2 linked regions of the Alkalihalophilus pseudofirmus genome follow. The main gene of each other region encodes a partner of the protein of the gene in region 2 in a complex. Links are inferred from orthologs where the notes say so. Each region holds a gene or a part of one and is shown on either strand. Other genes may lie near its edges. The genes, in order: smc and PQ478_RS07110.

What was found.
Region 1: the proteins of PQ478_RS07110 (region 2) and smc are in contact, whole or in part, in a crystal structure (PDB 3ZGX), measured with the Bacillus subtilis proteins. The link is inferred for Alkalihalophilus pseudofirmus from one-to-one orthologs.

Annotation. Positions count from the first base shown.
Region 1 is NZ_CP117835.1:2,608,525-2,620,507, forward strand. What follows is about bases 7,882-11,983. They hold smc (chromosome segregation protein SMC), read right to left. Parts: upstream 11,649-11,983; coding sequence 8,082-11,648; downstream 7,882-8,081. Other genes in these bases: ftsY (signal recognition particle-docking protein FtsY), read right to left, coding at 7,882-8,070; PQ478_RS14025 (DUF1128 domain-containing protein), read left to right, coding at 11,863-11,983. Also shown: rnhB (ribonuclease HII), read right to left, coding at 1-537; ribosome biogenesis GTPase YlqF, read right to left, coding at 722-1,579; lepB (signal peptidase I), read right to left, coding at 1,589-2,140; rplS (50S ribosomal protein L19), read right to left, coding at 2,295-2,639; tRNA (guanosine(37)-N1)-methyltransferase TrmD, read right to left, coding at 2,790-3,527; ribosome maturation factor RimM, read right to left, coding at 3,524-4,045; PQ478_RS13990 (YlqD family protein), read right to left, coding at 4,045-4,449; PQ478_RS13995 (KH domain-containing protein), read right to left, coding at 4,578-4,808; rpsP (30S ribosomal protein S16), read right to left, coding at 4,833-5,105; ffh (signal recognition particle protein), read right to left, coding at 5,212-6,570; PQ478_RS14010 (putative DNA-binding protein), read right to left, coding at 6,582-6,890; more of ftsY, read right to left, coding at 7,069-7,881. UniProt on the Bacillus subtilis protein: Required for chromosome condensation and partitioning.
Region 2 is NZ_CP117835.1:1,368,274-1,385,441, reverse strand. The notes cover bases 8,568-11,444. They hold PQ478_RS07110 (segregation/condensation protein A), read right to left. Parts: upstream 10,449-11,444; coding sequence 9,687-10,448; downstream 8,568-9,686. Other genes in these bases: PQ478_RS07100 (GNAT family N-acetyltransferase), read right to left, coding at 11,233-11,444; PQ478_RS07105 (DUF309 domain-containing protein), read left to right, coding at 10,678-11,205; scpB (SMC-Scp complex subunit ScpB), read right to left, coding at 9,109-9,687; PQ478_RS07120 (superoxide dismutase), read right to left, coding at 8,568-8,992. Also shown: PQ478_RS07185 (D-alanyl-D-alanine carboxypeptidase family protein), read right to left, coding at 1-240; PQ478_RS07180 (DUF421 domain-containing protein), read left to right, coding at 455-1,171; PQ478_RS07175 (DUF421 domain-containing protein), read right to left, coding at 1,168-2,025; PQ478_RS07170 (DUF1657 domain-containing protein), read right to left, coding at 2,037-2,243; spoVAE (stage V sporulation protein AE), read right to left, coding at 2,254-2,604; spoVAD (stage V sporulation protein AD), read right to left, coding at 2,606-3,616; spoVAC (stage V sporulation protein AC), read right to left, coding at 3,618-4,097; PQ478_RS07150 (hypothetical protein), read right to left, coding at 4,109-4,534; PQ478_RS07145 (DUF1657 domain-containing protein), read right to left, coding at 4,625-4,828; PQ478_RS07140 (hypothetical protein), read left to right, coding at 4,930-5,259; PQ478_RS07135 (hypothetical protein), read left to right, coding at 5,235-5,456; PQ478_RS07130 (DUF421 domain-containing protein), read left to right, coding at 5,578-6,279; PQ478_RS07125 (alkaline phosphatase family protein), read left to right, coding at 6,276-7,859; more of PQ478_RS07120, read right to left, coding at 8,114-8,567; more of PQ478_RS07100, read right to left, coding at 11,445-11,583; ribH (6,7-dimethyl-8-ribityllumazine synthase), read right to left, coding at 11,752-12,219; and 4 more genes. UniProt on the Bacillus subtilis protein: Participates in chromosomal partition during cell division. May act via the formation of a condensin-like complex containing Smc and ScpB that pull DNA away from mid-cell into both cell halves.

The sequences.
Region 1 (11,983 bases), 1.2 Mb from region 2 along the record:
TGGAAGAGAGTTAGCTAGTTTCATCGCATCAAGCAGCAAGTAATCTGGTTGGATGTCTAAATTATTGACTGCCCTTTGCATAGCGAGCTTGGTTGCCTCGTAAATATTTACTCGATCAATTTCATCAGCATCTACAAAAACAACCGAATAAGCTAAGGCTTGTTTTTTTATTTCCTCAACAAAAAACTCTCTTTTTTCTTTAGATAGCTTTTTAGAATCTGTTAATCCTGGTAAAGACGCATCCTTCGGTAGAATAACTGCTGCGGCTGTTACAGGTCCTGCAAGCGGTCCGCGCCCGACCTCATCTAGTCCTGCTACATAGTTATAACCATTCTGCCAAGCCTCTCGTTCATATATGAGCATGGTCTCATGCATTTGCATCCGTTCAGCTTCTAACGCTTTTTGTTTTTCAAATTTACAAAGGAGACGCTGAACTCCTTTACGTTCATCATACTTAAGTTGATCAATCCATTCCTCACTTACTTCCATTTCATTAAACAATGTTGCTTCAATCTCTTTAATTGCTAAGCGTTTCATATTCTCCCCTATCTTTCTCTTACCCTTTTTATCGGTGCTATGGTCCATTTTTTTATAACCTTTTTATCGTACTAGAGATCATTTTTCATTACTAGGCTAAACTGGCAATTGCTTTAATTATCCATAACCCAAATTGCCGGGACCTGAAAAAAAGCCGCAGAAGACTTTTTATCGTCTCCACGGCTTATCCAGTATGCGGCGGCTGCTCGAGTGTAACTTGTCCGAGCGTGCCTGAACGTAGTTCTCTTAAGATAATCTCAGCGGCTTTATCATAATCAATATACCCGCCAGGAAGCAGACAGCCTCGTTTTTTACCAATCGCATCAAATAAAGCAAGCCCTTCCTCCGGTACTTCCTCTAGCTTATACCTTTCCGCAATCCGTTCTGGGTAGTGGTCTTTCATATAGTTTAGTACAAAGAGGGCAATATCTTGAAAATCTAATAACTCATCTTTTATCGCACCTGTTGCAGCTAATCTGTATCCAATCACTTGATCTTCAAATTTAGGCCATAAAATACCTGGAGTATCTAACAGTTCTAATTCATCATTTCCTACCTTAATCCATTGCTGCTTCTTAGTTACGCCAGGTCGATCTCCCACCTTAGCAATTTTCTTTGAAGCAAGACGGTTAATGAGGGTGGATTTCCCAACATTCGGGATTCCGAGAATCATTCCGCGAATCGCCCGCGGCTTCATACCCTTAGATTTCCACTTTTCGATCAGGGGGCTTGCAAGCTTTCGGCATGCACCGCTGATTTTTTCTACCCCTTTTCCTGTTTGGGCATTAATAGCAAGAACGGTAGCACCCTTTTCTTCAAAATATCCAGCCCACTTTTTTGTCATATGAGGATCTGCTAAATCCGCTTTGTTTAATAAAACAAGACGCGGCTTCTGCCCGACAATTTCATCCATCATCGGATTTCTCGAAGAAAGAGGCAGCCTTGCATCCACTAATTCAATGACAACATCAATTAATTTAAGTTTTTCAGTTACTTCTCTTCTCGCTTTGGCCATATGACCAGGAAACCATTGTATTGCCAACCTATTCACCTACTCTACAAATCCAATATTAGCAAATGGCCAAAAAACAACATTTGCTTTACCTATTACTTCATCTTTGTGAATCGAACCTATATCCCTTGAATCTAAACTGTTATGTCTATTATCCCCAAGAACGAATAAATGATCATCCGGCACGACCTGTCCGCCAATGACTTCTGACAACTCAAAATCTCTTGTGACAAATTCAGGGCCGTATGCAGCTTTCAGTTCATCTAAGTAAGGTTCATCTAAAACCTCTCCGTTGACATAAAGCTGGTCATCACGATACTCAATATGATCTCCAGGAAGTCCGATAATTCTTTTAATATAATCTTTTCCGCCTGGTGCATGGAATACAATAATGTCAAATCTTTTAGGCTCAGAGACCACATAACCGATCTTGTTTACAATCATCCGATCGCTATGTTCTAATGTAGGCATCATCGATTGACCATCGACTACAATGGGAGCAAACAAAAAATAACGGATAGTAAATGCGACAAGAACCGCAATGACTACAGCTTTAATCCACTCCATAGAATTCGACTTGCTACTTTCCATTTTTCCGCCCCCAATAATTTGAATCACTTCTCTATTTTATTTTAAACGTTCTCTATATGTATCATTTCTTTATTTTAGCATAGGTTTAATCGACGTACATACTTTTTCAATTTAAAAGAAGGAGCTTAGTTCCCTAAGCTCCTTCTCTCGTTTCTTATCGGATTTCTTTAATACGAGCCGCTTTACCACGTAATGCACGTAGATAGTAAAGTTTCGCACGACGTACTTTACCGCGACGTTTCACGTCAATCTTAGCGATTTTCGGTGAATGTAATGGGAATGTACGCTCAACACCAACACCGTAAGACACTTTACGAACTGTGAATGTTTCGCTAACTCCAGTACCGCGACGCTTGATCACGACACCTTCGAATTTTTGAATACGCTCACGAGTACCCTCAACAACTTTAACGTCGATAACTAAAGTGTCACCAGGACGGAAAGCCGGAAGATCTGTACGTAATTGCTCACTTGTGATTTCACGAATAAGGTTGTTCATCGTATAATTCCACTCCTTCCATACAGATGCTCTTATCAGAATTTCCTGCAGCGGAACATCGTAATCACTGGCCTAAGCCACAAAGAATATAATATCATACAGAAAATAAATATACAAGCATTTCATTATAAATCAACGAAACTTTTACCGCTATTGTTCTCTTTTTATTTCCTCTAGAAGACGTTCTTCTTCAACAGTCAATTCTCTTTCTTCTAGCAGGTCCGGTCTGCGTTCAAGTGTCCTTTTCAAAGACTCCTTTTTACGCCATCTTTCAATATTGGCATGATGCCCTGATAATAAGACATCTGGTACTTCCATACCCCTGAATTCGGCCGGCCTCGTATATTGAGGGTGCTCAAGCAGGCCAGTAGAGAAAGAGTCTGTTACAGCAGATTCTTCATTACCAAGTACATTTGGCAGAAGGCGTGTCACACTGTCTGCAATCACCATTGCTCCTAATTCACCGCCAGTAAGCACATAATCTCCTATTGAAATTTCGTCTGTTACAAGATGTTTCCGTACCCGCTCATCATACCCTTCATAATGGCCGCAAAGCAGAATTAAATGCTCTTCTTTAGCAAGTTCTTCTGCTTTAGCTTGAGTATAACGCTCCCCTTGAGGACATAACATTATCACTCGAGGTGATGAGGTCTCATTTTGCTGCTTGAGATCATCTACAGCGTCAAAGATCGGCTGAGGACTAAGTACCATGCCTGCCCCGCCCCCATAAGGATAATCATCAACTTTTTTATGCTTGTTTATCGTGTATTCCCGAAAGTCGACGGCTTGGTAGGAAACATGACCTTCTTCTTTTGCTTTTTTCAAAATAGATGAGCCAAAAACTCCCTCAAACATCTCAGGAAAGAGCGTTAACACATCGATCTTCATTCGACTAACCCTTCCATTGGATCAATGATAACCTTGTTTTCCTCAAGATTAATTTCAATGACAACATCCTCTATATACGGGATTAAAATATCCTTTCCACCGCCTGCACGGCGAATCACCCATACATCATTTGCGCCTGTTTCAATAATTTCTTTAATTTGTCCTAAATGCTCGTTTTTCGTTGTATACACTTCACAGCCGATGATTTCATGGTAGTAAAATTCTCCTTCATCTAAATCACTAAGCTGGTCTTTTGATACATACAACGTGCTGCCTTTAAATTCTTCTACTTGATTGATGGAATCGTACCCTTCAAAAGTAAGAAGATCAAAGTTTTTATGAACTCGATGATTTGCTACGACAACAGAGATATGCTTTTTCGTATTAGCATCTACAATCCATAACTCACAGCCTTTAGCGTAACGCTCATCGGGAAAATCCGTAGATGAGATCACACGAATCTCTCCACGAACACCATGTGTATTTACGATTTTTCCAACCTTTAATAAATCCGCCATTACTTTTGCCCACTTCCTCGAATATCTAGAATAATTCCATCTTTAACAATGATCTCAAGCGGATCTGATGGATTAACCCACTCATCACCAATAGAGAGCTCTGTCATCGTCTCAACTGTTTCTCCCTTCAACTCAGTTCCATTTTGAAGTAAACCAAGCTGATCTAGTTGAAAGGTCAGCGACTTCATTTGCTCTTCTTTTTTTATGCATTCTTCTTTATATCGTTTACGAATTGTCTCTTCGTTATGTTTTTGACTCTTTATTGATTTTTGCATTTGAAATGTTAACTGTGCTAATTCTCGTTTGGTTTGGTGTAGTTCAGATTCAAGCTGCTTTTTAATTTCTTCCTTTTTTACATCTGTTAAAATATACTTTACCTGAGCATTGCGAATTATTTTAAGCATTCATCTAATACTCCTTTATATAAAGAGTTTAGTTACGTTCTAGTTTACGCTGCTTATCCTATTCTATAAAAGGAGCAGATAAACAAAAAAGGAGAGGTTGCCCTCACCCTTTTTTGTATTCATGCTGTTTAATCGACGATGTCTAATCGTACTCGCTTGTGCTCAGGCACTGCTGCCGCATAGACAAGCGAGCGCATTGCTTTTGCTGTACGACCTTGCTTGCCAATCACTTTACCGACATCACTTGGATGGACAGAAAGTGTGATTGAAAGCATGTCTCCTTCTTGCTGCTCTGTTACTCGAACTTCATCGGGCTCATCAACAAGTGCTTTTGCAATGTGTTCAACTAAAGACTTCATCACATTCTCCTTTTTGTAGAAGAATTATTTTTGGTTCTTAGCGTTATGAACCTTTTCCATTAAACCAGCTTTAGAGAATAGGTTACGAACTGTGTCAGAAGGCTTAGCACCTTTTAACATCCAGTCAACAGCCTTATCTTCTTTAAGATCAACTTTAGCTGGTTGAGTTAATGGGTTGTACGTTCCGATCTCTTCGATGAAACGACCATCACGCGGTGCGCGAGAATCTGCTACTACTACACGATAAAATGGGGCTTTCTTTGAACCCATACGTTTTAAACGAATTTTTACTGCCATTCGTTAGACACCTCCAAAAATAGTTAACACAATGGTATATAATATCATCAATTTTCTTAGATTTCAAGGTAATTTCCTTTACAGTCTAAAAAAAAGGATTTCCTCTTTAAAACGGAAGCTTTAAGCCTCCAAAACCTTTACCTTTTTTCTTGCCTTTACCTGATGTCATGTTAGTCATTTGCTTCATCATTTTCTTCATATCTTCAAACTGCTTCAGCAAACGATTGACATCTTGAATGGTCGTTCCGCTGCCCTTTGCAATACGGCGGCGTCTGCTTGCATTCATAAGACTCGGATCTTGCTTTTCTGCTTTAGTCATTGATCTGACAATGGCCTCAACACGCACCAGCTGTTTATCATCGACTTTTAGATCCTTTAAGCCTTTAGCCTTATTCATTCCAGGCATCATGTTTAGAATTTCATCAAGCGGTCCCATGCTTTTCACTTGATCAAGTTGCTCTAAGAAATCATCGAACGTAAAATCCATCGTCCGCATTTTTTTCTCTAGCTCTCTTGCTTTTTCTTCATCCACATTTGATTGTGCTTTTTCAATCAGCGTTAACATATCACCCATTCCAAGAATTCTCGAGGCCATGCGATCAGGATAAAATGGTTCTAACTGATCGATTTTCTCTCCCATCCCTGCAAACTTAATCGGGGTATTTGTAACGGCTTTAACTGAAATCGCAGCACCACCGCGTGTATCACCGTCAAGCTTCGTTAACACAACACCTGTTACATCTAGCTGCTCATTAAAACTCTCAGCAACATTTACTGCATCTTGACCAGTCATTGCATCAACAACAAGCAGAATTTCATCCGGCTTAGCAATTTCTTTAACCTCTTGAAGCTCTCCCATTAACTCTTCATCAATGTGAAGACGTCCGGCTGTATCAATCAACACGTAATCATGGTGATCTTCTTTTGCCTTAGCAATCGCTTGTTTGGCAATCTCAACAGGGCTTACTTGATCTCCTAGTGAGAATACAGGCATATTTAACTGCTTTCCTAATGTTTCTAATTGTTTTATTGCTGCAGGTCTGTAGATATCAGCTGCTACAAGCATCGGTGTACGATTATGCTTTTTACGGAGGTGATTGGCAAGTTTTGCAGTAGTGGTGGTTTTACCCGCCCCTTGCAAACCAACCATCATGACAACCGTAGGCGGTTTATTGGCAACAGCAATTTTACTTTGCTCGCCGCCCATTAAAGCTGTTAATTCTTCATTAACTACTTTAATAACCATCTGCCCTGGAGTAAGACTTTTCATAACTTCCTGCCCGAGTGCTTTTTCTTTCACACTGGCAATAAATTGCTTAACAACTTTAAAGTTAACATCCGCTTCAAGCAGAGCAAGTCGAACTTCACGCATCATATCTTTAACGTCTTGTTCACTTACCTTTCCTTTTCCGCGAATCTTAGTTAATGTATCTTGCAGTCGTTCAGCTAAACCTTCAAATGCCATGCTGTCGCCTCCTAATCCAATTTCTCAAGAGATTGAATGTGCTCTATGATCTCTTCAGGAGCCGCGTTGCTTTGGATTGCTGTTCTTAAGTGATTCAATATCTGCTGGCGTTCTTCAAACCTAACAAGCAGAGACAGCTTTTCTTCATATTCCTCAAGCATCGCTTCTGTACGCTTAATGTTATCATAAACGGCTTGGCGACTAACTTCAAACTCTTCGGCAATTTCACCTAAAGAAAAATCATCAAGGTAGTACAATGACATGTATTTTCGTTGTTTAGGTGTTAATAAAGACTGATAAAAATCGAATAAGTAATTCATTCGAAGCGTTTTGTCCAGCACACCATCCAACTCCTTGTTAAGTGATTTCCCTTTACAAGATAACATCTTACAGGATAGGGATTTAAGTGTCAAGTTTTTTTCTTAACAAACTTAAATCCCTATGTACCACGCATTAAAGAGACCCCTGATCGCAAAGAGATATACTACATCCTATAACTTAGTCTTCTATCTCTTCTTTTTCCTGTTCTTCTAAAATATCTTTAAATAGTCCATAGACAAATTGCTCTGCATTAAACGGCTGCAGGTCATCTACTTTTTCACCAAGACCGACAAATTTAACAGGAATATCGAGTTCATGCCTGATCGCAAGTACAATACCACCCTTAGCTGTGCCATCAAGCTTCGTTAATACAATACCTGACACATCTGTACTCTTGCCGAACGTCTTTGCTTGGCTCATCGCATTTTGACCGGTTGTCGCATCTAATACGAGAAGGACTTCATGAGGAGCAGAAGGAACTTCGCGCTCAATCACACGCTTCACTTTTTCAAGCTCATTCATTAAATTCACTTTGTTTTGAAGACGGCCTGCTGTATCACAAATTAATACATCCACGCCTCTAGACTTAGCGGCTTGAAGCGCATCATACATAACAGCAGCTGGATCTGACCCTTCTTGCTGTTTAATCACGTCAACTCCAACACGTTCTCCCCACACTTCTAGCTGTTCAATTGCTCCTGCACGGAAAGTGTCGCCAGCTGCAAGCATAACCGATTTCCCGTCCTGCTTCAGGTGATTAGCAAGCTTGCCGATCGTTGTCGTTTTTCCAACTCCATTAACTCCTACAACTAAAATAACCGTCATTCCGTCTGTTTGAATATTCAATGCGGCATCCTCTTCTTCTTTTTGAAGAAGTTCTGCTAATTTCTCTGAAATAACCGGTTGAATATCTTTTGTATCTTTAATGTTGCGGATTCTCACTTCATCTTTTAGGTCATCAATTAAGGTCATGACCGTATTGACGCCAACATCAGCACCAATCAAAATGTCTTCAAGCTCTTCAAAAAACTCTTCATCTACTTTTCTGTAACGGTAGACAAGTTCGTTCATTTTCGTCGCAAAAGAATCTCTCGTTTTTTCTAGACCCGTCTTAAATTTGTCAGTCACTTCGGTTGTTTGAGTGGTCAACTTCTCTTTAAGTTTTTTAAAAAAGCTCATGATTCTGCCTCCTATGTCTCCATTAATTGTTTAGTTTCTTCAAGTCTGACAGAGACCAGCCTTGAGACTCCTGACTCTTGCATGGTCACCCCATATAACACATCAGCCTCTTCCATTGTACCTTTACGATGAGTAATCACGATAAATTGTGTCGAGCCGCTGAAGTCTTTTAAATAATGTGCAAAACGGCTGACGTTGGCCTCATCAAGGGCCGCTTCTACTTCATCTAGCACACAAAACGGTACCGGACGAACTTTTAAGATGGCAAATAATAAGGCAATAGCTGTAAGTGCTCTCTCCCCGCCTGATAATAAGCCAAGATGCTGCAGTTTCTTTCCAGGCGGCCGCACCATGATTTCGACACCCGTTTCAAGAAGGTCATCCGGATTAGTTAAGACGAGATCAGCTTCCCCGCCTCCAAATAATTCACAAAACACACCTTTAAATTCTTTTTGAATCATGATGTATGTTTCATGGAAACGCTTCGTCATCTCGACATCCATTTCTTGTATCACATCGTGCAGCGTTCCTTTCGCGCGAAGAAGGTCTGATTGCTGCTCTGTAAGAAAATCATGACGCTCTCTTACTCTTTCGTACTCCTCAATTGCCCCGATATTCACTGATCCAAGTTCTTCAATAGCTAGCTTTATAAGCTTCACTTTTGTTTTCGCTTGATCAGGCTCAACCGTTAAGCTGTAGGATTCTCGCGCAGCTTCATACGACAATTCATATTCATTTCTCAAATGATTGAGCCGGCTGTCTAGTTCTACATCAAGGCGGTTTACCCGCACTTCAATTTGACGGCATTCATCAGCAATTAATCGGTGTTCACCTTGCTGCATCTTGATCATACTATCAAGAGATGCATACGATTCATCGATCTCTTGCCTTTCTTTCTTTAATTGCTCGAGTTTGATGGTAATCTCTTGTTTATGCTTTTTATTCGCTTCGATCCTATTCGATATACTGCTCTCGCCATCCGTACGATCAGAAGCTTCCATCTGCAGCAGGTTCAGCTGATCCTTAAGATCAGAGACATCTTTTGACACTTCATTGTAACGGGCTTCTGTTCCCTCTTTTTGAGCTTTTGCAGATAAATAGCGCTCCTGTGCGGCTGCATAGTCAATTTTTGCTTGATTTAATTCTTGCAAAATGGTTTCTTTTGATTGCTGCTGCTCTTTTTGCCTTGCTTCTAAATCGCTCACCTGATGTTCAAGTTGAGCTGCGCTTGCCTTCATCTCTTCTTCATGCTTGTCAAGCTCACGCAAGCGCTCGTCCATTTTTTCTGCTTCTGTGCTGAAACTAGACTGCTCACGGTCGTAGCGCTTAAAGCGATCTTCTATGCTGCCTGATTCTAACTCTAACTCCCTCAAACGGGTCTTCGCATCTTGAAAAGCATTCCTCGCCTGTTCTCCATTTGTTTTAAGAGTCTCTAATTGCGTTTCAAGCGACTGCATTTCTCTTTTTGATTCTTTCACTTCTGTTTCAAGCGCAGCAGCTGAACTTTTTAGTTTATTTAGTTTCGCCACTAATTCATCGAGCTCGCGTTTACGGCCAAGGAGCGGTGTTTGCTTTTGTTTAATGCTTCCGCCAGTCATAGAACCACCTGGATTAACCACATCCCCCTCAAGGGTGACGACGCGGTATCTATGGTTAAGCATTCTTGCTATTTTATTGGCCCCTTCTAAGTCACGAGCAATAATAACTTGACCAAGAAGCTGCGAAAACAGTTGGTGGTACTGTTCTTCGTATGTTAATAGCTTAGAGGCGATCCCGACAAAAGCTGGTTCCTGTGTTAGGGAATGAAGCAGGTGATCGGGAAGCTGTCTCTCTTTCATAACCGGCAAAGGCAGGAACGTGGCTCGGCCAAGACGATGTTGTTTAAGAAAAGTAATGGCTCCCCTAGCACTTTTCTCACTCTCAACAACGATGTGCTGTGAAGCAGCTCCTAATGCTATTTCAAGAGCTGTCTCATATTCTTTTGGTACGGTAGTTAATTCTGCAACCGCCCCAACAATCCCTTCAAGCTTCCCTTCTCTGGCCTTCAGGATTTCTTTTACCCCGTGAAAGAACCCAGAAAAGTCAGCTTGCATTTCTTCAAGCACCTCTGCCCTTGACTGCATTTTTTGAATGAGCTGATAGGCTTCATAAAGTTTAGATTCACGCTTTTGGTAACGTGTTCTTACTTGATCTAATTGGGTTTGACTTTTGCGATACTGGTCTATATTTTGTTCTAGTTCACGTTCTTTCACTTCAACTTCTACTTTTGCTTCATTCAACCTGCTAGAAAGCTGCTCGCGGCCTTTAAGCAGGTCTTGATTTTCATCTTCTAACCTTGATTGTTTAAATGCTTGCTGCCTTTTTTGTTCGACCAAGTAATGGCGCTCATTTCGAATCGATGCTTGTTCATTAAGGACTTCAATATAATCTGATTTCAAACGATCTAACTCTTTATTAACATCTTTTTCAGTTAGCTTTAATCGTTTTTCTTGTTCTGTAATTTCTTCATTTAAAGATTTAACAATGGATTGGGCGGATATCACCTTATCTTCTTGCTCAGTAAGCTCGGCCAAAAGCGCTGCTTGTTGTTCACAAATCCGCTCTATTGACTTCTCTAACTGTTCTTTATTTTGAGAAGCATTTTTCTTTCGTTCTTTTAATACTTCTCGCTTCCCTTCATTTTTCTCAAGTTCTTCACTCACTGCGAGCAAGTTTGCCTGCGTTACGCTGAGCTCTTGATCTAAATGTTTAGAGCGCTCTCTAAGATTCTCAAGTTCTTCTTCCATCTCAATAAGCTTTTGATGTCTTTTATCATGCTCTTGATGCAAGCTTTGGAGTTTTTCCTTTTCACTGTTCCAATCTTGATGCAGCTCTTCGATTTCGTGCACCATTAAAGCGATCTCTACTTCTTTTAATTCTTCTTTTTTCTCCAAGTAATCTTTAGCGATCGAAGCCTGAATCTCCAACGGTTCTACTTGTGCCTTCAATTCATGAAGAATATCTTCAACACGCAGTAAGTTATCTTGTGTTTCAGTTAATCGCTTTTCTGCTTTAACTTTTCTCGTCTTATACTTAAGGACACCTGCAGCTTCCTCAAATATCACTCGGCGATCTTCTGCCTTGCTGCTTAAAATCTCCTCTACTTTCCCTTGTCCAATAATGGAGTAAGCTTCTCTGCCAAGCCCCGAGTCTAAAAACAAATCGATAATATCTTTTAATCGACATGGCTGCTTATTAATTAAGTATTCACTATCACCAGAACGATAGACCCGTCTTGTGACACTCACTTCACTATAATCAATCGATAAGTGCTGATCCTCATTATCTAAAATCAAGCTGACCTCTGCGTAGTTTAACCGCTTGCGCGTATCACTTCCGGCAAAAATAATATCTTCCATTTTCGAACCGCGCAGTGACTTAGCAGATTGTTCACCAAGCACCCATCTAACCGCATCTGATATGTTACTTTTCCCACTCCCATTTGGACCGACTACTGCTGTGACCCCTGGGACAAATTCAATATTCATTTGTTCTGCAAATGATTTAAATCCTACGACCTCTAGTCGTTTGAGGAACATAATCCTTCCCCCTAACCTTGTTTAACAACTTTCCTATTTTACCATAATACCTGTATGAATACATCCGTCTCTTCACGCAGGATCCTGCTCCTTAGATCATACTCAATAGATCATACTCAATTTAAATTAAACTCAGTTTCTTTAAACGTTGTAGGACAAATAGACCCTCGTATGATACGATAGAATTTGACTAATTTATAGATGAGGTGTAAATATGGATCTCTCCACTACAAGCCGTGAAAATATTGAGTATATGATTGAAGAAATTAAGACGAAGTTACAAATTGTAAATGCCGGTGCACTAAATGCAAAGAGTTTTGACACAGATCAGTATG
Region 2 (17,168 bases):
TTGCTCCTGCATCTTGCCTGACTCAATTGCGAGTAGAGCTGTCATGATTTTTGTAATACTCGCGATTCTCAAAGAAGTCTGGTCATTTTTCGCATACAAGATTCTTCCTGATTCCTGCTCCATCATAATGGCTGCCTCAGCAGAAACGGAGAAATTCCTAGCTTCAACCTCAACTTGAGGAGCAATTGAAAATGAAAGAAGAAAATAAATTAGTCCAATGACCACGGTTTTTTTCATCATATATTATCCCCGTCCCGTCTAAAAAATGTCTTAACTGCATTTGTTCGTGTTTATGTCGCTGAATGGCACCTATCTATCTGTAAGACAAGTTTATGCAAGACAACCATATATATGACTTGATTAACTCCTCGCATGATCATGCAGGAACTGGAACATACTAACAAATATTATCTAGCAATAATCGTTCATATTAGTTTGTGAGAGGAGAAAAAAGATGATTTTTCAAGAACTCGCGCTTGTAACCGGGCGGATATTCACCATTCTCCCCCTCTTATTATTTATGACCTTAACGATGGGGAAACGTTCCATCGGGCAAGTACCTATATTTGACTTTTTAGTTATTGTGACACTTGCGTCTGTAACCGGTGCGGATATTGCAGATCCTACAGTGAGTCATATTCATACTGCCTATGCAATCATTGCCATTGCTTTGTTTCAAAAAGTTGTAGCATTAAAAGTGATAAGAAACCGCCCATTTGGTAAGTGGATTACATTTGAGCCGACCGTCGTTGTAAAAGATGGGAAAATGTTAGTCGATAATGTGGCTTCGATCCGTTATTCCATTGATAATGTCTTACAGATGCTTAGGCAAAAAGATGTGTTTGATATTGGAGATGTGAAATTGGCTATTATAGAAGCAAACGGGGATATCAGTGTACAACGGAAACCAAATAAAGCTGTGCCAAGCATTGAAGATCTTGGAATTAAAAAGAAATATTCTGGAATTTCTTATCCCATTGTTATTGAAGGTGAGTTTCGTGAGGAAGTGATTGAAGAGCTCGGTATGAATAAAGAATCACTCCTTCGCCGCTTAGAGAAGATGGGAGTGATTCGAATCGATACTATTTTTTTATGCACGATAAATGATGAAGGGGACCTGCAATTAGCTTATTCGCGTAAAGACGAAGAACATGAATTAATTCAGCATTAAGAAGTGTATGGTTTCAAATCATTTATCAACTCAGTTACTTCTTTTTCACACCATTCATAGCGCTCTCTAGAACGCATATTTTCCGTATCTAGCGCAAATAACGAGAGATCTGCTTGCACTTTTTTTAAGCTTGCAGAAAGCAAAGCTAGCTCAGTCGGTTGTGGTACGGTTAATTGATCATCAAATAAATCAACTGTTAACTGCCCGTCTTTATCAACTTGAGCTAGAAACACATTTTCGACTGAAACATCGATTTTACTCAATTCCGTCTCCAGCCATTCGCGGTTAAGACCTCTTGTTGCTAAAGGTTCATCCAAAATCTCTCCGTCTTTAATGACGGTTTCTGGCTGTTTTGTTTGTGCAACCTTTATTTGCAAGGCACTTGGTGAGATCGGCTGCTTATCTGATTTTAATAATACATTTAACTCTCCATTAGATTCTAACACCGCAAACTCTACATCAGCCGTTTGAAATACATCTTTTGAGCGTAATCTTCTTAATAGTTCATCACTTGTTACATGTTGTTTTGTCATATTATCTTCAAGAATTTTCCCATCTTTAATCAATGGAATTCCTCTTCCGTAAATAAATGTACGGACCTTTGCGCTTTTTTCAACAGCATAAGCTAATCCGATTGCCAAAAGCCCCCATACAAAAAGTGCAGTAAGAACTAATCCAATCGGTGATTGAAGAGAAAAAGCTCCAATGGCACCAATCACGCTCATGCCAGCTACTATGCCATATTCAAATGCTGAGCATTCACCAATAGGCTTCCGGATAAAGCCTTTGAAAAAGGCAAACAGAATAATGATGATGCCTATACTTCTTGCGACAACTTCTACCCAGCCTGGCATTTTATCCCTCCTTAATTCCCTTTATATTGCGGCTCTTCCCGCTCTAAAAACATGACCTGCTGCTCCATTTCTTGAATGATGGTTCTTGTTTTGAGAGAAGCTTGATGATACACTTTCTCTGCTTCTTCGTCTGATGATTGCAAGGCTAATTTGGTTAAGGTAGCGTCAATCCCCTTAAGCGAAAATAGAGTGCCTTTTACTTGTGCAGCTACTGACATACTAAATCACCTACCCTTTAGGTTTAAAAACGAGTGATGCGAGGAATCCAAAAATGATGGCTGCAGAGATACCGGCACTTGTCACTTCAAATATTCCTGTTATCACACCGATTAATCCATTTTGTTCAGCTTCAGCCATCGCACCGTGTACTAAGGCATTCCCAAAGCTTGTTATAGGAACTGTGGCACCAGCTCCGGCAAAATCAATTAAAGGCTCATAGAGACCAAACCCATCTAAAACTGCCCCTGTCACAACAAGAGTACTCATGGTGTGTGCCGGAGTCAGCTTCCCTACATCCATTAACAACTGTCCAACCACACATATAATACCGCCAACAATAAAGGCCCAAATAAAGATCATATTACATTCCCCCCGCTTCAATTGAGACTGCATGTGCGATACAAGGGATCGTTTCCTTTTGTTGAAACGATAACGGGGAAAGAAGTGCTCCAGTTGCCACTATTAACATTCGCTTAATTTCGCCTCGTTTCATTCTGTTAAGTAAATGCCCGTACGTTACTGAAGCAGAACACCCCGGTCCGCTTGCTCCGGCAAGAACCGGCTGTCCTTCTCGATAAATCATTAACCCACAATCTTGGAACACACCATCCCCTAGTGCGATGCCTCTCTCTTCAAGCATTTCTTTTGCAATAGGCAATCCAATCTTTCCTAAGTCACCTGTTGCTATAAGATCATAATGATCATGTGGCAGTTCCAAATCACGAAAATGTGATTCAATCGTATCAACAGCTGCCGGAGCCATAGCACCGCCCATATTAAATGGATCTGACAAACCCATATCAATAACCTTGCCAATCGTAGCCGAAGTAACGTGGGGACCTGAACCTTCTTTTGAAACAATGGCAGCGCCCGAAGCGGTAACAGTCCATTGAGCAGTTGGCGGTTTTTGTCCGCCATACTCGGTAGGATAACGGAATTGCTTTTCGGTTGCTGCATTATGACTCGTTGCTGCTGTCACTACATGATTTGCCCCGTCCCCATTCACTAGAAACGCAGCTAGTGCAAGCCCTTCCATTGATGTTGAACACGCTCCAAACATGCCTAGGTAAGGAATACAAAGCATACGGCAGGCAAAACTTGATGGGGTTAATTGATTAAGCAGATCTCCTGCCAGCATAAATTGAATATCACCATTTGTTAGCTCTGCTTTTTCAATGGCCCTGGTTACGGATTCTTCTAGAAGGACACGTTGTGCTTTCTCGTAAGAATCCTGCCCTAACCAAAGGTCTTCATGGAGGAGGTCAAAGTCGTTAGATAGCAAACCATTTGCTTCAAACGGACCTCCAACAACACCAGTTGAGGTAATCACTGGCTTATTTTCAAACACCCAAGACTGATGTCCCTTTAACATCTCACAGCCCTCCCCACTGAAGCAGCACGGTTTTTATAATTGCAATAATGAAAGCTGCAACCGTCCCAAATACGATAACTGAGCCAGCCAGCTTAAACATATTGCCGCCCACCCCAAGAACGTACCCCTCAGTCCTATGTTCAATTGCAGCAGATGCAACCGAGTTAGCAAAGCCTGTTACAGGTACTGCTGTACCAGCTCCTGCAAATTGAGCGAATCTGTCATACACCCCAAAACCTGTTAGTAAGACGGCGATAAAAATTAACGTGGCTACGGTTGGATTGCCTGCTGTGCGCTCAGTAAAATCAAAAAAGGTATAATACATCGTTTGTACGCCTTGTCCAAAAAAACAAATTAATCCACCAATAAAGAAAGCTCGAATACAGTTTTTAAGAACCGGGCGCTTCAATTCGTGCTTTTGGGCAAGACGTTGATAAGCCTGCTGTGTCGGCGTCACATTTTTCATTTTACTGCTTGACATAAGCTACCCTCCTAACCCTTCATTTTTTCTTCTAGATCTTTTAGTTTGGCGTCATATCTCTTTTTACTTATAGTGCGTTGCTTCAATTCTTTCTCAAGCTTGCCAAGTTCAATAAAAATCTTTTTATCTGTAGATACGTGAACTGTGTATTCTGGAAAACGCTTTTTTACGTTCTCATGACCTCGTTCTCTAATATCATTCAAATGAAAACGATCTAATTGCTTCACACGAGGGGCCAGATATATATCCTTTTCAGTGGATACACCAACTACTTCTAATATCTCTTCCATAGATAAGAGAATCTGTTTGGACTCATCTGCTTCATGTTGAGAAACAATGGCTTCTTCACCTACTTGTAGAGGCTTAATTGTCTGTGCCCTTTGACCGCATCCGCTTGCTATAAGAAGAAAAATACATATAATTAATATTCGTTTCATTTATATCACCTCATCTTCTGATAAAATACATGATGTAAGAGCTAAGCAATCTTCATTACTTAGCTCAAAACTTTTCGAGGCTGCCAAATCTTACTGTTTGTATTGAGGCTCTTCTTGTTCAATTTCTTGCAAACGAGGGTTTAACCCGTCAACAATTCCTTGTGTTTGTGTAGCAAGCTGCTGAAATAATTGCTTCGCTTGCTGATTATCTGTTTCAAGAGCAAATGTTTCAAGGCTTGCTTGTGCACTTTTTAATCCAGAAATCGTCTGTTTCATTTTGTTAGCAACAGTCATTATGTCACTCCCTTTCTCTTTAACATCACTTTTAGGATGAAATAATTTACGTCATCTTATTAGATACAATTTCTGTAAACTTTTTTAGTTAGGAGTTTTTTATGAAAATGATCCTATTCTTCCTCTGTCTTATGACTATTTTACATACCGCACTGCTCATCTATCTCTTTAATAGACAGCAGAAGCACATTCACCTGAGTAAACAAATGTATGATTTGATTTTAGCTACAACACAACAAGCGGAATTAAAGCAACATGCAGAACTGATTGAAGAACAACGTACTCATGTTATTCTTCTTTGCTTTAAAATACGTGAATCCGTTTCTAAACAAACAACTAGTCTGCACCCATTGCAGATCGAACTCACTCCGCTCAGGCACGGCCTTACTGATGAAGAGTTAGCAAAATGTTTGATTCAGAACAAGCATTAAGTGTGAGCACACTTTTTAGTAACTATAGAGAGTATGTAGAGACATACTGGGTAGGAAATGATCAATCGATTAAGAAGATTTTTAGGGGGAATCCTGATGATCCAACCTCTGAACTCGGAACTTTGCACGTTGCTTCTACTCAGCTTCTCCATCAGATAGATCAACTACTCATTACCATCCAGAGTGCGAAAGAATAGTACCTTTCCATACCATTTTTTGAAGCTGCCCTAAAAACTGGGCAGCTTCTGTTTTTCCTTGTGATAAAAAATATCATTCTGATCACACTAGAAAGGATTACATCTGAGAAGGAGAAGCGCTGTGCATACAAACTTCCTATCGCTAACTACCGAGCTTTTAGTCGGTTTCTTTGCGTTATTAATATTAACTAAAGTGTTAGGCAAAAATCAGATTACACAGCTGACTCCATTTGATTTCATCTCAGCATTAGTACTTGGGGAGCTGGTTGGTAATGCGATTTATGACAAGGAGATCGGCTTGCAGTATGTTCTTTACGCCATCTTTTTTTGGGGGACTTTAATTTATTTTATTGAGATGCTCACACAAAAATTTAGAGGAACGCGATCATACTTAGAAGGAACCCCCGCACTAATCATTGCAAATGGAAAAATTCAATATGAAGAATTAAGAAAAAATAAGCTTGACCTAAATCAGCTGCAACATCTTTTAAGAGAGAAAAGTGTGTTTTCTATACGTGAAGTTCAATATGGTGTGCTTGAAACGAATGGGTCGGTCAGCGTATTAAAAAAGCAGCAGTTTGACACACCTATCAATAAAGACTTAAATATCCCCGCTAAAACTGTTTCGCTGCCTATCCTTTTAATATTAGATGGGGAATTAATTACAGAAAGCTTACAGCAGCTGAATATGAGTGAAAAGTGGTTAAAAGAAGAACTATTAAGAAGAGGAATCCCAGAGATTAAAGCTGTTATGTATGCAGAATGGCTTGACGGCGAAGGGTTTGAGATACAAACGTATGATAGAAAGAAGGGATCAAAATGAGAGCATCGATCGTAATTCTCCTAATGATTAGTCTCCTCTGTTCAGGCTGTGGCGGTAAAGAAGAGGAGAAAAGCGGCGCTTCGATCCAATCAAGTGACCATCCCTCAAAAAAAATAATGGTAATTATGGTGGATTCTATGACATCTGATTTAATTAACCTTGGGATAGAAGAAGGAAGAACTCCAGCAATTGCTTTTTTAAAGGAACATGGGAAAGTATTTGATGACTTCATTTCTCCGTTCCCTTCTATGTCAGTGGTCATTGAAAGCTCATTGATTACAGGGGTTGGTCCAGAGGAGCACCATGTCCCGGGACTAATTTGGTTTAACAAAGATGAGAACAGATTGGTTGATTATGGGTCAACGATCCCTCGTACCTTTAAGCTCGGCACAAAACAAATACTTGAAGATGGATTAAAACATTTAAACAATACACATTTGAACCAAGAGCTACCGACGATCTATGATGAAGCTAAGAATAAGGGATTGACAACTGGTTCTGTTAACATGCTGCTTTACAAAGGGCCAATACAACATACCTTATCGATCCCCCCTTTAGTAAAACACGCCATCCATACTCCCTCATCGATTACTACAAAAGGTCCTGATTTATTAGCATTTGGGCAGCTCGCTAAGCCTGATGCGATAAAAAATAAAAACTTGCCAGACCATATGTATGAGCAGTATGGAATTAATGATCAATATTCTACTGAAGTCATTCAAACTCTTATTCAATCTGGACAGCAGCCTGATTTTTTAATGACATTTCTTCCTGATTTTGATAAGGAAGCACATATCCATGGTCCACATGACCTTGAAGGATTTGCTAAAGCTGACTATCACCTGCAGACAATACTGAACAGTTATCCAAGTTGGGAAGAAGCTATAGATGATACCATTTTTATTTTGTTAGGTGATCACAGCCAAGTAGCTTTAAAGGATAAAGGGGAGCATACAGCAATCGAGCTTGAAGCGTTGCTTGAGCCTTATTCTATTGCGAATCTCTTAGATGAACCAACGGATGGTGATCTCATTCTTGCAAACAATCACCGAATGGCCTATATACATCTTGCTACTAAAAATCTAACTAAACAAGACATTATTGACCTGCTTTATGATGAACGGATTGATCAGCTGGCATGGGCAGATGGAGAAGAAATCATTGTAAAACAAGCAGAAAGTGATGCGTGGCTTTCTTATAAGAAAAATGGAGATCTGCGTGATCAATATAATCAAACGTGGGACATCACTGGGGATTTATCCGTACTTGATCTAAGTATAGATAAGAACTCTAATTCACTCGATTACGGAAAATATCCGGATGCTCTTGAACAACTGTATTCGGCCCTGAAAAGTCAAGCAGGTTCTTTAATTATTACAGCCAAGCCAGGTTATACTTTAAAGACAGAGGGAGCCCCTGTTCATTATGATGGAGGAGAGCATGGAGGGCTCCATGAAGACGATACTAAGGCAGCTCTTATTGTAACGGGAACGGACATTTATCCAGACAGACATAGAATCCGAGACCTGAAACATTATTTCCTGCAGTTGTTAAACCAAAAGGAGTCCTTGGTTGAATAAAATAGTCGAGTGATAAGAAAAAAGAATTGAACAAATAAGAGACTGGGTCTTTTAAAGCCCAGTCTCTTAATGGCTGACCACGCACACACTGAAATAGTCGCCCCTGCCAATAGTGGCTGCTTTCCGCTGGAGCGGAGACTGTGCTGTAACCCATGTTTCAGGTACTCTTAGTTAAAAAAGCTTTGAAGCTATAACTAAATCACTTCGCTATAAATTAGTTAAGCTATACCTAGACGCTTTTTGCCTGTCAATTTTTAAAATGGCTCCCATCTCACTTGTTTGGCTGTTGCAAACCGATCTTCGACAGCCGGCCAGTTCACGACGTTCCACCAATTTTCGATATATGGCTTCCTTTCATTTTTATACTGCAGGTAATATGCATGCTCCCATACATCTAAGACAAGCAGAGGAATTTGATCTTGCTGAGAAAGGTTTTGATGCTTTTCCGCTTGCAGGATTTCTAGACGATGAGATCTTGGCGACCAAACTAATATGGCCCACCCTCCTCCTTCAACCGCGTTTGCAGCTTCTGAAAAATGTTTTTTCATCTGCTCAAATGAACCAAAATCATGATTGATTCGCTCTAACAGTTCTCCACTTGGCTCTCCGCCGCCATCAGGATTCATAATTTCCCAAAAAATCGAATGAAGGTAATGACCTGATCCGTGAAAAGCAGCTTCCCTTTCCCAATATTTAATCAGAGAGAAATCACCTGTTTCTCTGGCCCCTTGCATGGCATTTTCAGCTTTATTTAGACCGTCTACATAGCTTTGATGATGTTTATCATGATGCAGCCGCATAATTTCTTCTGCAATATATGGCTCTAGTGCATTATAAGCATACGGCAATGGAGGGAGTGTATGGCCGCCAATTGGAACCGCGCGTACTCCCCCGTCATATCTCTTATCACTAAACATCTTTTGCCAAGCGTCATAGACTTCCCATGCCTCATTTTCATAGTCAGCGGAATCTCTTAGCTGTTGTTCTTCCATTGAGTTTAATAATGACGTTAAGGAGCTTACAAAAGATACTGTTTTCTGTTTCCCAACCTGACTTTCAATGAATTCCCCTTGTTCATTCCAAAGCTGCTTTATGTCCTCAGCCCATTCATACAGCCGGTCATTATATCCCATATGCCGCCCCCCTAAATTTTTACTCATCGTTAAAGCGTATGACTAGAGAATGTCCATGTGAACTTGACCATATAAAAAAGGTATGTCTCACTTAAAAGTCAGACATACCTTTATCACTAAAGCCCTTCTTCCATATTCTTAAAGAACAGATCAGCCTCATCTTCGATTGGATCATCTTCAATATCCTCAGGCAGCGGCGGAAGCTCATCTAAATGCTTTAACCCAAAATGGTCAAGAAATTGAGGGGTTGTCCCATATAATATAGGTCGCCCCGTTCCTGCAACTCTTCCCACTTCCTTAATTAATAATTTTGAAGTAAGCGATTGAAGTGCTCGTTCAGACTTCACACCACGAATCTCATCTATTTCAGCACGTGTGATAGGCTGTTTATAAGCAACAATGGCTAACGTTTCTAGCGCTGCTTGTGAAAGCCCTGAATGCAGCGGCGACGTAGCTAGTTTCTTAATAAAAGGTGCATGATCTGCCCGTGTTTGAAAACGGAATGAACCACCAACCTCTACAATCTGTAACCCGCGCACAGTGTCTTCCATTGATGCCTGCAGGTCACTCATCACATCTTTTACAGTGTCAACTTCAACTTCAATCACTTCTGCAAGCTGTTCATACGTCATTCCCTCATCACCAGCTACAAATAATAAGCCCTCGACAATAGCCTTCATTTCATTTTTAGTCATTATAGATTTCCTCCTCCCTGCTTAAAGATTGTAATATCTGCAAAATTCCCTTCCTGCTCACAACGAATCGTTTTTGTTTTCATTAATTCTAATACAGCTAGAAATGTCACAACCATATGACTTTTTTCAGGTACGGTAAACAATTCATGAAATGAACAAGATTTGGTTGGAAGCTCCGTTAGATAGGAAACGACCTCATTCATTCGATCTTCAATTGAATACTCCTGGGATCTAATCGTTGTCGTACGTGGTGCTTTTAATGATTTTCGTTTCATTAACTTTTGATAAGCTGCGAGCATATCAAATAATGAAACCCCAGAAATAGCTACTTCACGACGATCATTTTCACTAATTAACGGCTCTAGATCTTCTGGCGGTCTAGTATGTACAAGGCTGCGCTTTTCTTCTTTTTCCTTAAGTTCCGTTGCGGCTTCTTTATACTTACGATACTCAATTAATCGATTCATTAATTCATCTCTTGGATCTTCCTCATCTTCAATCATTAATTCTTCATCAAACAACTCCTCTTGCTTAGGTAGGAGCGTTTTACTTTTAATTACTAGAAGAGTTGCTGCCATAACCAAATATTCGCTAGCAATATCAAGATGAAGCTCTTGCATAGCATGAACATAACTCATATATTGGTCCGTAATTGGTGCTACCGGAATATCATAAATATCAACCTCTGCTTGATTAATTAAATGAAGCAGAAGATCAAGAGGCCCTTCAAAGGTATCAAGCTTTACATTATAAGGATTTATTTCATAAGGATTTACTTCATTTGAATTCAATTCACATTCACCACTAGCCTTGATTTTTTTGCGCTAGATGAGATTATACCATACTTCGAAACACTCTGTAACAGGCAATAGATATAGGGTTAGAGAAGGTCGCTAAGAAACTTGGTAATACGGTTAGCTTACAAACCACATGTGTTCCTGATAAAATAGAAAATATAGTAGATGGAGTGTTGCTCAAAGGAGTTTTTTTATGTATTCAAACGCCTATTTAGAGTTTCTGATTGAATTTCATGCCACGCGTGATTATTTTGAATGCCATGAAATTTTAGAAGAACATTGGAAAGAAGACCCTGCTGGTAAGAGAAAACTACACTGGGTTGGGTTAATACAGCTAGCAGTTGCCTTATATCATGAGCGGAGAGGAAATGTGACAGGTGCAAAACGGATGTACCGCAGTGCTCTTAGAATTATTGAAGCAGAGAAGAAGTCAATAGAACAGCTTGGTATAGATACCAGCCAATTACAACAACTTATTTTAGAGAGAACCTTGCAAGCTGGCAGTACATTTACTGATTTTATGATCCCTATAAATGATAAGAAACTGCTAGCGGCATGCGAAAAGCTCGCTTACGAGAGGAAAGTGATATGGGGATCGTCAAGCGCGTTAGATTCGGAGCAGCTTATCCACAAACATAAGCTAAGAGATCGCAGCCCTGTTATAAAAGAACGTGAACGAAGGTTAAGTGAGAACCAATTGATGAAACATGAAAAAAAGTAGACAAATCATCTGTCTACTTTTTTCGTGTTAATTCGTTTTTTCTTCACAGTTTAAAAGAAAGTCTTTTGTTTCTTTTGATGGTTTAAGATCTGCATTCAATCTTTCTTTTAAAGCGTGTATTATATTCGTTCCTAAGCCCTCTTCACGATAAGAAGGATTGACGCTGAGGTGGTGTAAAATGGCTTCATCTCCATCCATTTCAAGACCAGCTATCCCTACAATATCATCGTCTACCTTCCAAAAAAATAATTTCCATGTTTCATTCGTTTCATAAAGCTCGATCGTTTTAATAAGTTTCTTTACATCCTTCTCTTTTGGCATATACGATAGTAAGCCCATCGCTATTTTCTTATGAGATGTTTTGTATGGTATGAGCATGATTTCTCCTCTTCCTATGAACCTAATGTAACGTATCCGCTTTCACCCCATACATTTTACCATATTCATACACATTTTGCGTCTTTAATTCATATACTAAAGGCAATTTAAGACTAAAGAAACAAAAAATCAGCGTAGCTTGGCAGCTATGCTGATTTTAGGGGAATATTATTCGAACGAACGACCTAGATTTGCCATTTCAATTGCAGCCGCTGCCGCTTCCCACCCTTTATTTCCTGCTTTTGTACCAGCACGTTCTACAGCTTGCTCGATCGTATCAGTTGTCAGCACCCCGAAAATAACCGGTTTACCTGATGAAAGAGATAGAGAAGCTACACCTTTCGCTACTTCACCACACACGTAATCAAAGTGAGGAGTCGCACCGCGAATAACCGTCCCTAGTGTAATAACTGCATCATACTTTCCGCTCTCGACCATTTTCTTTGCAGCAAATGGAATTTCAAAAGCACCAGGAACCCATGCTACATCTACATCTTCCTCAGCAACACCATGACGTTTTAGAGCATCTTCAGCTCCGCCTAATAATTTGCTAGTAATAAATTCGTTAAATCGTCCAACTACGATCCCTACTTTTAACCCTGTTGCTACTAAATGACCTTCATATACTTTACCCATGTTTAAATTCCTCCTAATGTATGTATCAATTTGACAGAAGCACTAGAAGCTTCTAGTGCTTCTCGTTCTCGTTCACCTTTTATTTACGTTTAAAAATGAAGCATGTGGCCAAGCTTTTCTGTTTTTGTACGCAGATAACGCTCATTATCTACATTATGCGGCATTTGAATCGGAACACGGTCAACCACTTCTAATCCGTATCCTTTCAGACCCGTAATTTTTCTTGGATTGTTCGTTAGAAGTTTCATTTGAGTGACACCTAAATCTCTTAAAATCTGCGCCCCAATACCATAATCACGAAGATCTGGCCCAAAACCCAGCTTCTCATTTGCTTCAACTGTATCATAACCCTCTTCTTGAAGCTTGTAGGCTTTGAGCTTATTCATTAAGCCAATCCCACGCCCTTCTTGACGCATATAAAGCAGAATTCCAGAGCCTTCTTGCTCAATTTGTGCTAGAGCTGCATGTAATTGCGGTCCACAATCACAGCGGTTAGAGCCGAACACATCACCAGTTAAACACTCTGAATGAACTCTGACAAGGGTTGGCTCTCCTTCTCTTATTTTACCCTTTACAAGAGCAACACTTTCTTTTCCTTCAAGTACATCTGTATAGCCAATGGCGCGAAAATCACCAAAAACAGTCGGAAGTTTAATTTCAACCTCTTGCTTAACAAGCTTATCTTTACGATGACGATAGGAAATAAGATCTTTTATCGTAATCATCTTAAGATCATGTTCATCAGCAATCTTGCGAAGCTCAGGCACTCTGGCCATTGAACCATCTTCATTCATAATTTCACAGATGACACCAGCAGGCTTTGCTCCAGATAACCTTGCTAAATCAACAGCAGCCTCTGTGTGACCAGCCCGGCGCAAAACTCCACCGTTTTTAGCAATCAGCGGAAAAATATGGCCAGGACGTTTAAAATGATGTTTCTTCGTTTGATCATCCACAAGTGCTAACACCGTGTCTGAACGCTCATGAGCCGAAATTCCTGTCGTCGTAGTATGATGATCAATGCTGACAGTAAAAGCTGTTCCGTGTGGGTCTGTATTATGATCAACCATTGGGACTAAATCAAGTTCCCTCGCACGGTCTTCAGTAATTGGTGTACAAACTAAGCCGCGTCCGTGAGTGACCATGAAATTAATAACCTCAGGTGTTGTTTTCTCTGCAATGGCAACAAAATCACCTTCATTTTCCCTGTCCTCATCATCACATACAATGACGACTTTTCCTTGCATTAATTCATAGATTGCTTCTTCAATTGGATCAAACATTTTGTCTTGCATGTTGATTCACCATCCTAATCTCGTTCGCTATTTAAAAACCATGCTCTGATAAAAACTGTTCACTCAAGGAGGTTTGTTTTACCTGTTGACTGCTCTTTCTGGGTGGACTCTTTTTCCTTGTTATAAATTGTTCTATATATTTTCCTATCATGTCACACTCAATATTCACAATATCTCCCACACCTTTTGATCCTATAATCGTTTCTTCAATCGTGTGGGGAATAATTGAAATCGTGAAGGAATTTTCATCTACTCCAAAAATCGTTAAGCTTGTTCCATCTACTGCAACGGAACCTTTATGAATCATGTAGTGTCTTAAGTCATCAGACACTTCAATTGTATAATAGACTGCATTATCTTTAGGTTCTTTTGAGATGATTTTGCCGATTCCATCAACATGTCCAGATACAAAATGGCCTCCAAATCTACCTTTAGCACTCATCGCCCTCTCAAGATTCACTTTTGCGCCTCTGCCTAACCCGTTTAAACTAGTGGCACGGACCGTTTCTGGCATTAGGTCCACTGTAAATGAATGACTTGTATACGAAGTAACCGTAAGACACACCCCATTAACTGCGATACTGTCTCCAAGAGCAACATCACTGAGAACTTTTTTCGCAGCTATATTCATCACAATAGCTTCGCCGCTTTGACGTACTTGGTCAATTCTGCCAATTTCTTCAATAATTCCAGTAAACATCTTACCCCTCCTTTACTAAAGAAGTGATTTTAATATCTTGTCCTACTTGTACTACATCAATCACTTCAAGCTCAAGTGCTTGATTAATAGAAGGAATTCCTTCTCCACCAACTGAAGTCGGGGCATTCTTCCCTCCGATCATTTTAGGCGCCACATAGGTTATGACTTGATTGACCGCTCTTTCTTTAATGAAGCTTCCATTTACTTCTTGGCCGCCTTCCACATAGAGCGTCATAACTCGTCGTTTTCCTAATTCCTTTAAAATAGAGGGAATAGAGTAGTCACGTAATCTAATCACATCCACACCAAGCATACGAAGGGCTTCTTCTTTTTCACTAGAAGCATGTTCTGTGGTAAATACCCACGTCTTCGCTGCTTGATCACAAGCTACTTGTGAACTCTCCGGCAGACGCAGATGTCTGTCTAAAATAATTCGAATCGGATTGCGCCCGCCATTCGGCAGACGTGTCGTCAAAGCTGGGTTATCGCTCAGCACTGTACCAATTCCAACCATGATTGCATCATGAATGTGACGGTCGCGGTGCACATCAAGCCTCGCTTCCTCTCCTGTAATCCACTTACTTTCACCTGTAACAGTGGCTGTCTTTCCATCTAGGGTAGATGCTGTTTTCATAGTTACAAAAGGCCGCTTTGTTTGAATAAAATGAAAAAACATACGATTTAATTCAATGGCTTCAGCCTCACATACTCCAACATCTACGGTAATTCCTGAATCACGAAGTCGTTTGATCCCACGTCCAGATACTTCTGGGTTTGGGTCGACTGTTGCTACCACAACGCGCTTCAATTGTTTTTCAATAATTAAATCAGCACAGGGAGGAGTTTTACCATAGTGACTGCACGGTTCTAACGTCACATATATGGTAGCTCCTTCGGCTTTTTCACCGGCCATTTTTAATGCGTTAACTTCAGCATGACCTTCCCCTGCCTTTAAATGAGCTCCCATTCCTACAATCGCTCCGTCTTTTACGACGACAGATCCTACCATCGGATTGGGAGATGTTTGACCACGTGTTTGTTCTGCAAGCGTTAGAGCCAGCTTCATGTAGTCTATATCCTTCATCACGCATCCCTCTCATCCGATGTTCCTTCAAAGGAAATCCAAAAAACCCCCGAACGATTCATCATCATTCGGGGGTGTCATTTAAAGAAGAGTAGCATGAACTAACCATTACAAACATAATGGATTTCAACTGTATTCAAAAAGGCAGACTGCTCCCTTTAATAAGTGCTTTCTTTTGAAAAAGATAGACTTAAATAAGGCATGTCTAAGAAATGTGACTCAAAAGTCGGTCTCATTTTCTATCACTTTTAGAATCATGCTCTCGTTCCTTCTCCCATCCAGACTTTAACTGTCGGTCCCGGATTTTCACCAGGTCCACCGTTTTCAAGATGCAGCAAACACATCACCTCTATACTCTAATCATCGTATTGATCACAGCCGATAGAAGCGAAAACGGGTCACGGACTAAGAAGCATTTGCTTCATCACCGCCGGTCGGGAATTTCACCACGCCCCGAAGGAAACATCATTCAATTTTTTACAACTACCGACATTGTATCTCGTTTCCTCACATACCGTCAACTATATTATCTTGAATTTAAGAAAACAACTTCTCATTCGCTAGAATTTTCGAACATATAGGCAAATGTCTACATATACTTTAGTATGGATTCCACTGATTCTATAGATTTGAACAAAAAGGGGGGAAAACCTAACTTGATTGAGACTCTCTCATCTAACGACTACTTTATCCTGCTATGTGCACTGCTTCTCATTACAGGTGTACTGGCTGCTAAGTTTTCCTCTCGTTATGGTGTACCTGCGCTAGTGCTGTTCATCCTTCTTGGAATGCTTGCAGGGAGTGACGGAATAGGCTTTATTCATTTTGAAAATATAAAACTTGCACAATTACTTGGTCTGTTTGCTTTGGTCATTATTTTATTTGAGGGCGGCCTCCAAACAAAGTGGTCTACCGTAAAACCCGTCCTGCTCCCCTCACTTTCATTAGCTACCCTCGGTGTAATTATTACTTCCTGCATTATTGCTGTTGCTGCCAAATACATACTTGGCTTGACTTGGTTTGAAGGAATGTTATTCGGAGCGATCGTAGGTTCTACCGATGCAGCAGCTGTTTTTGCCGTATTAAAAGACCAAAATATTAAAGAGCGACTCGGGTCAACACTAGAAGCCGAGTCTGGTGCGAATGATCCAATGGCTGTCTTTTTGACCTTACTGTTTATCGAGTTCATCTTAAATGACGCAACCTCTATAACCTACATGATCACAAATTTTCTTTGGCAGATGGGTGCAGGACTTATTATTGGTCTTACATTTGGAAAGGCTGCTTCGCTTGCTATTAATCGCATAAACCTCGATTCAAGCGGGCTCTACCCAGTTTTTGCTCTTGCTTTTGCCTTGTTAACCTACAGCGTCACGGCTCTTTTAGGAGCAAGCGGTCTTCTCGCTGTTTACGTGAGCGCTCTTGTCATTGGCAGTCATGATCTAACATACAAACACTCTATTTTCAGGTTTAACGAAGGGTTTGCTTGGATGATGCAAATCTCTATGTTCGTTATTTTAGGTCTCCTCGTCTTTCCAAGTGATCTGCTTGATGGAACGATTATAATTGTCGGCCTCTTACTATCCGCCATTCTTATCTTTATCGCCAGACCTGCTGCTGTCTTTTTATCCACATGGAACATGAATATGAATTGGAAAGAAAAAGCGTTCCTCTCTTGGGCTGGATTACGAGGTGCTGTTCCTATTGTGCTTGCTACCTTTCCCTTACTTGCTGGATTAGAAAACAGTCAATTATTTTTCAATCTTATTTTTTTCATCGTCCTAACATCAACGCTTATTCAAGGGTCAACCATCCACTTTTTTGCAAAGTCTCTCTCCTTAACAGGACCTAAAAAAGTGACTCCGATGCA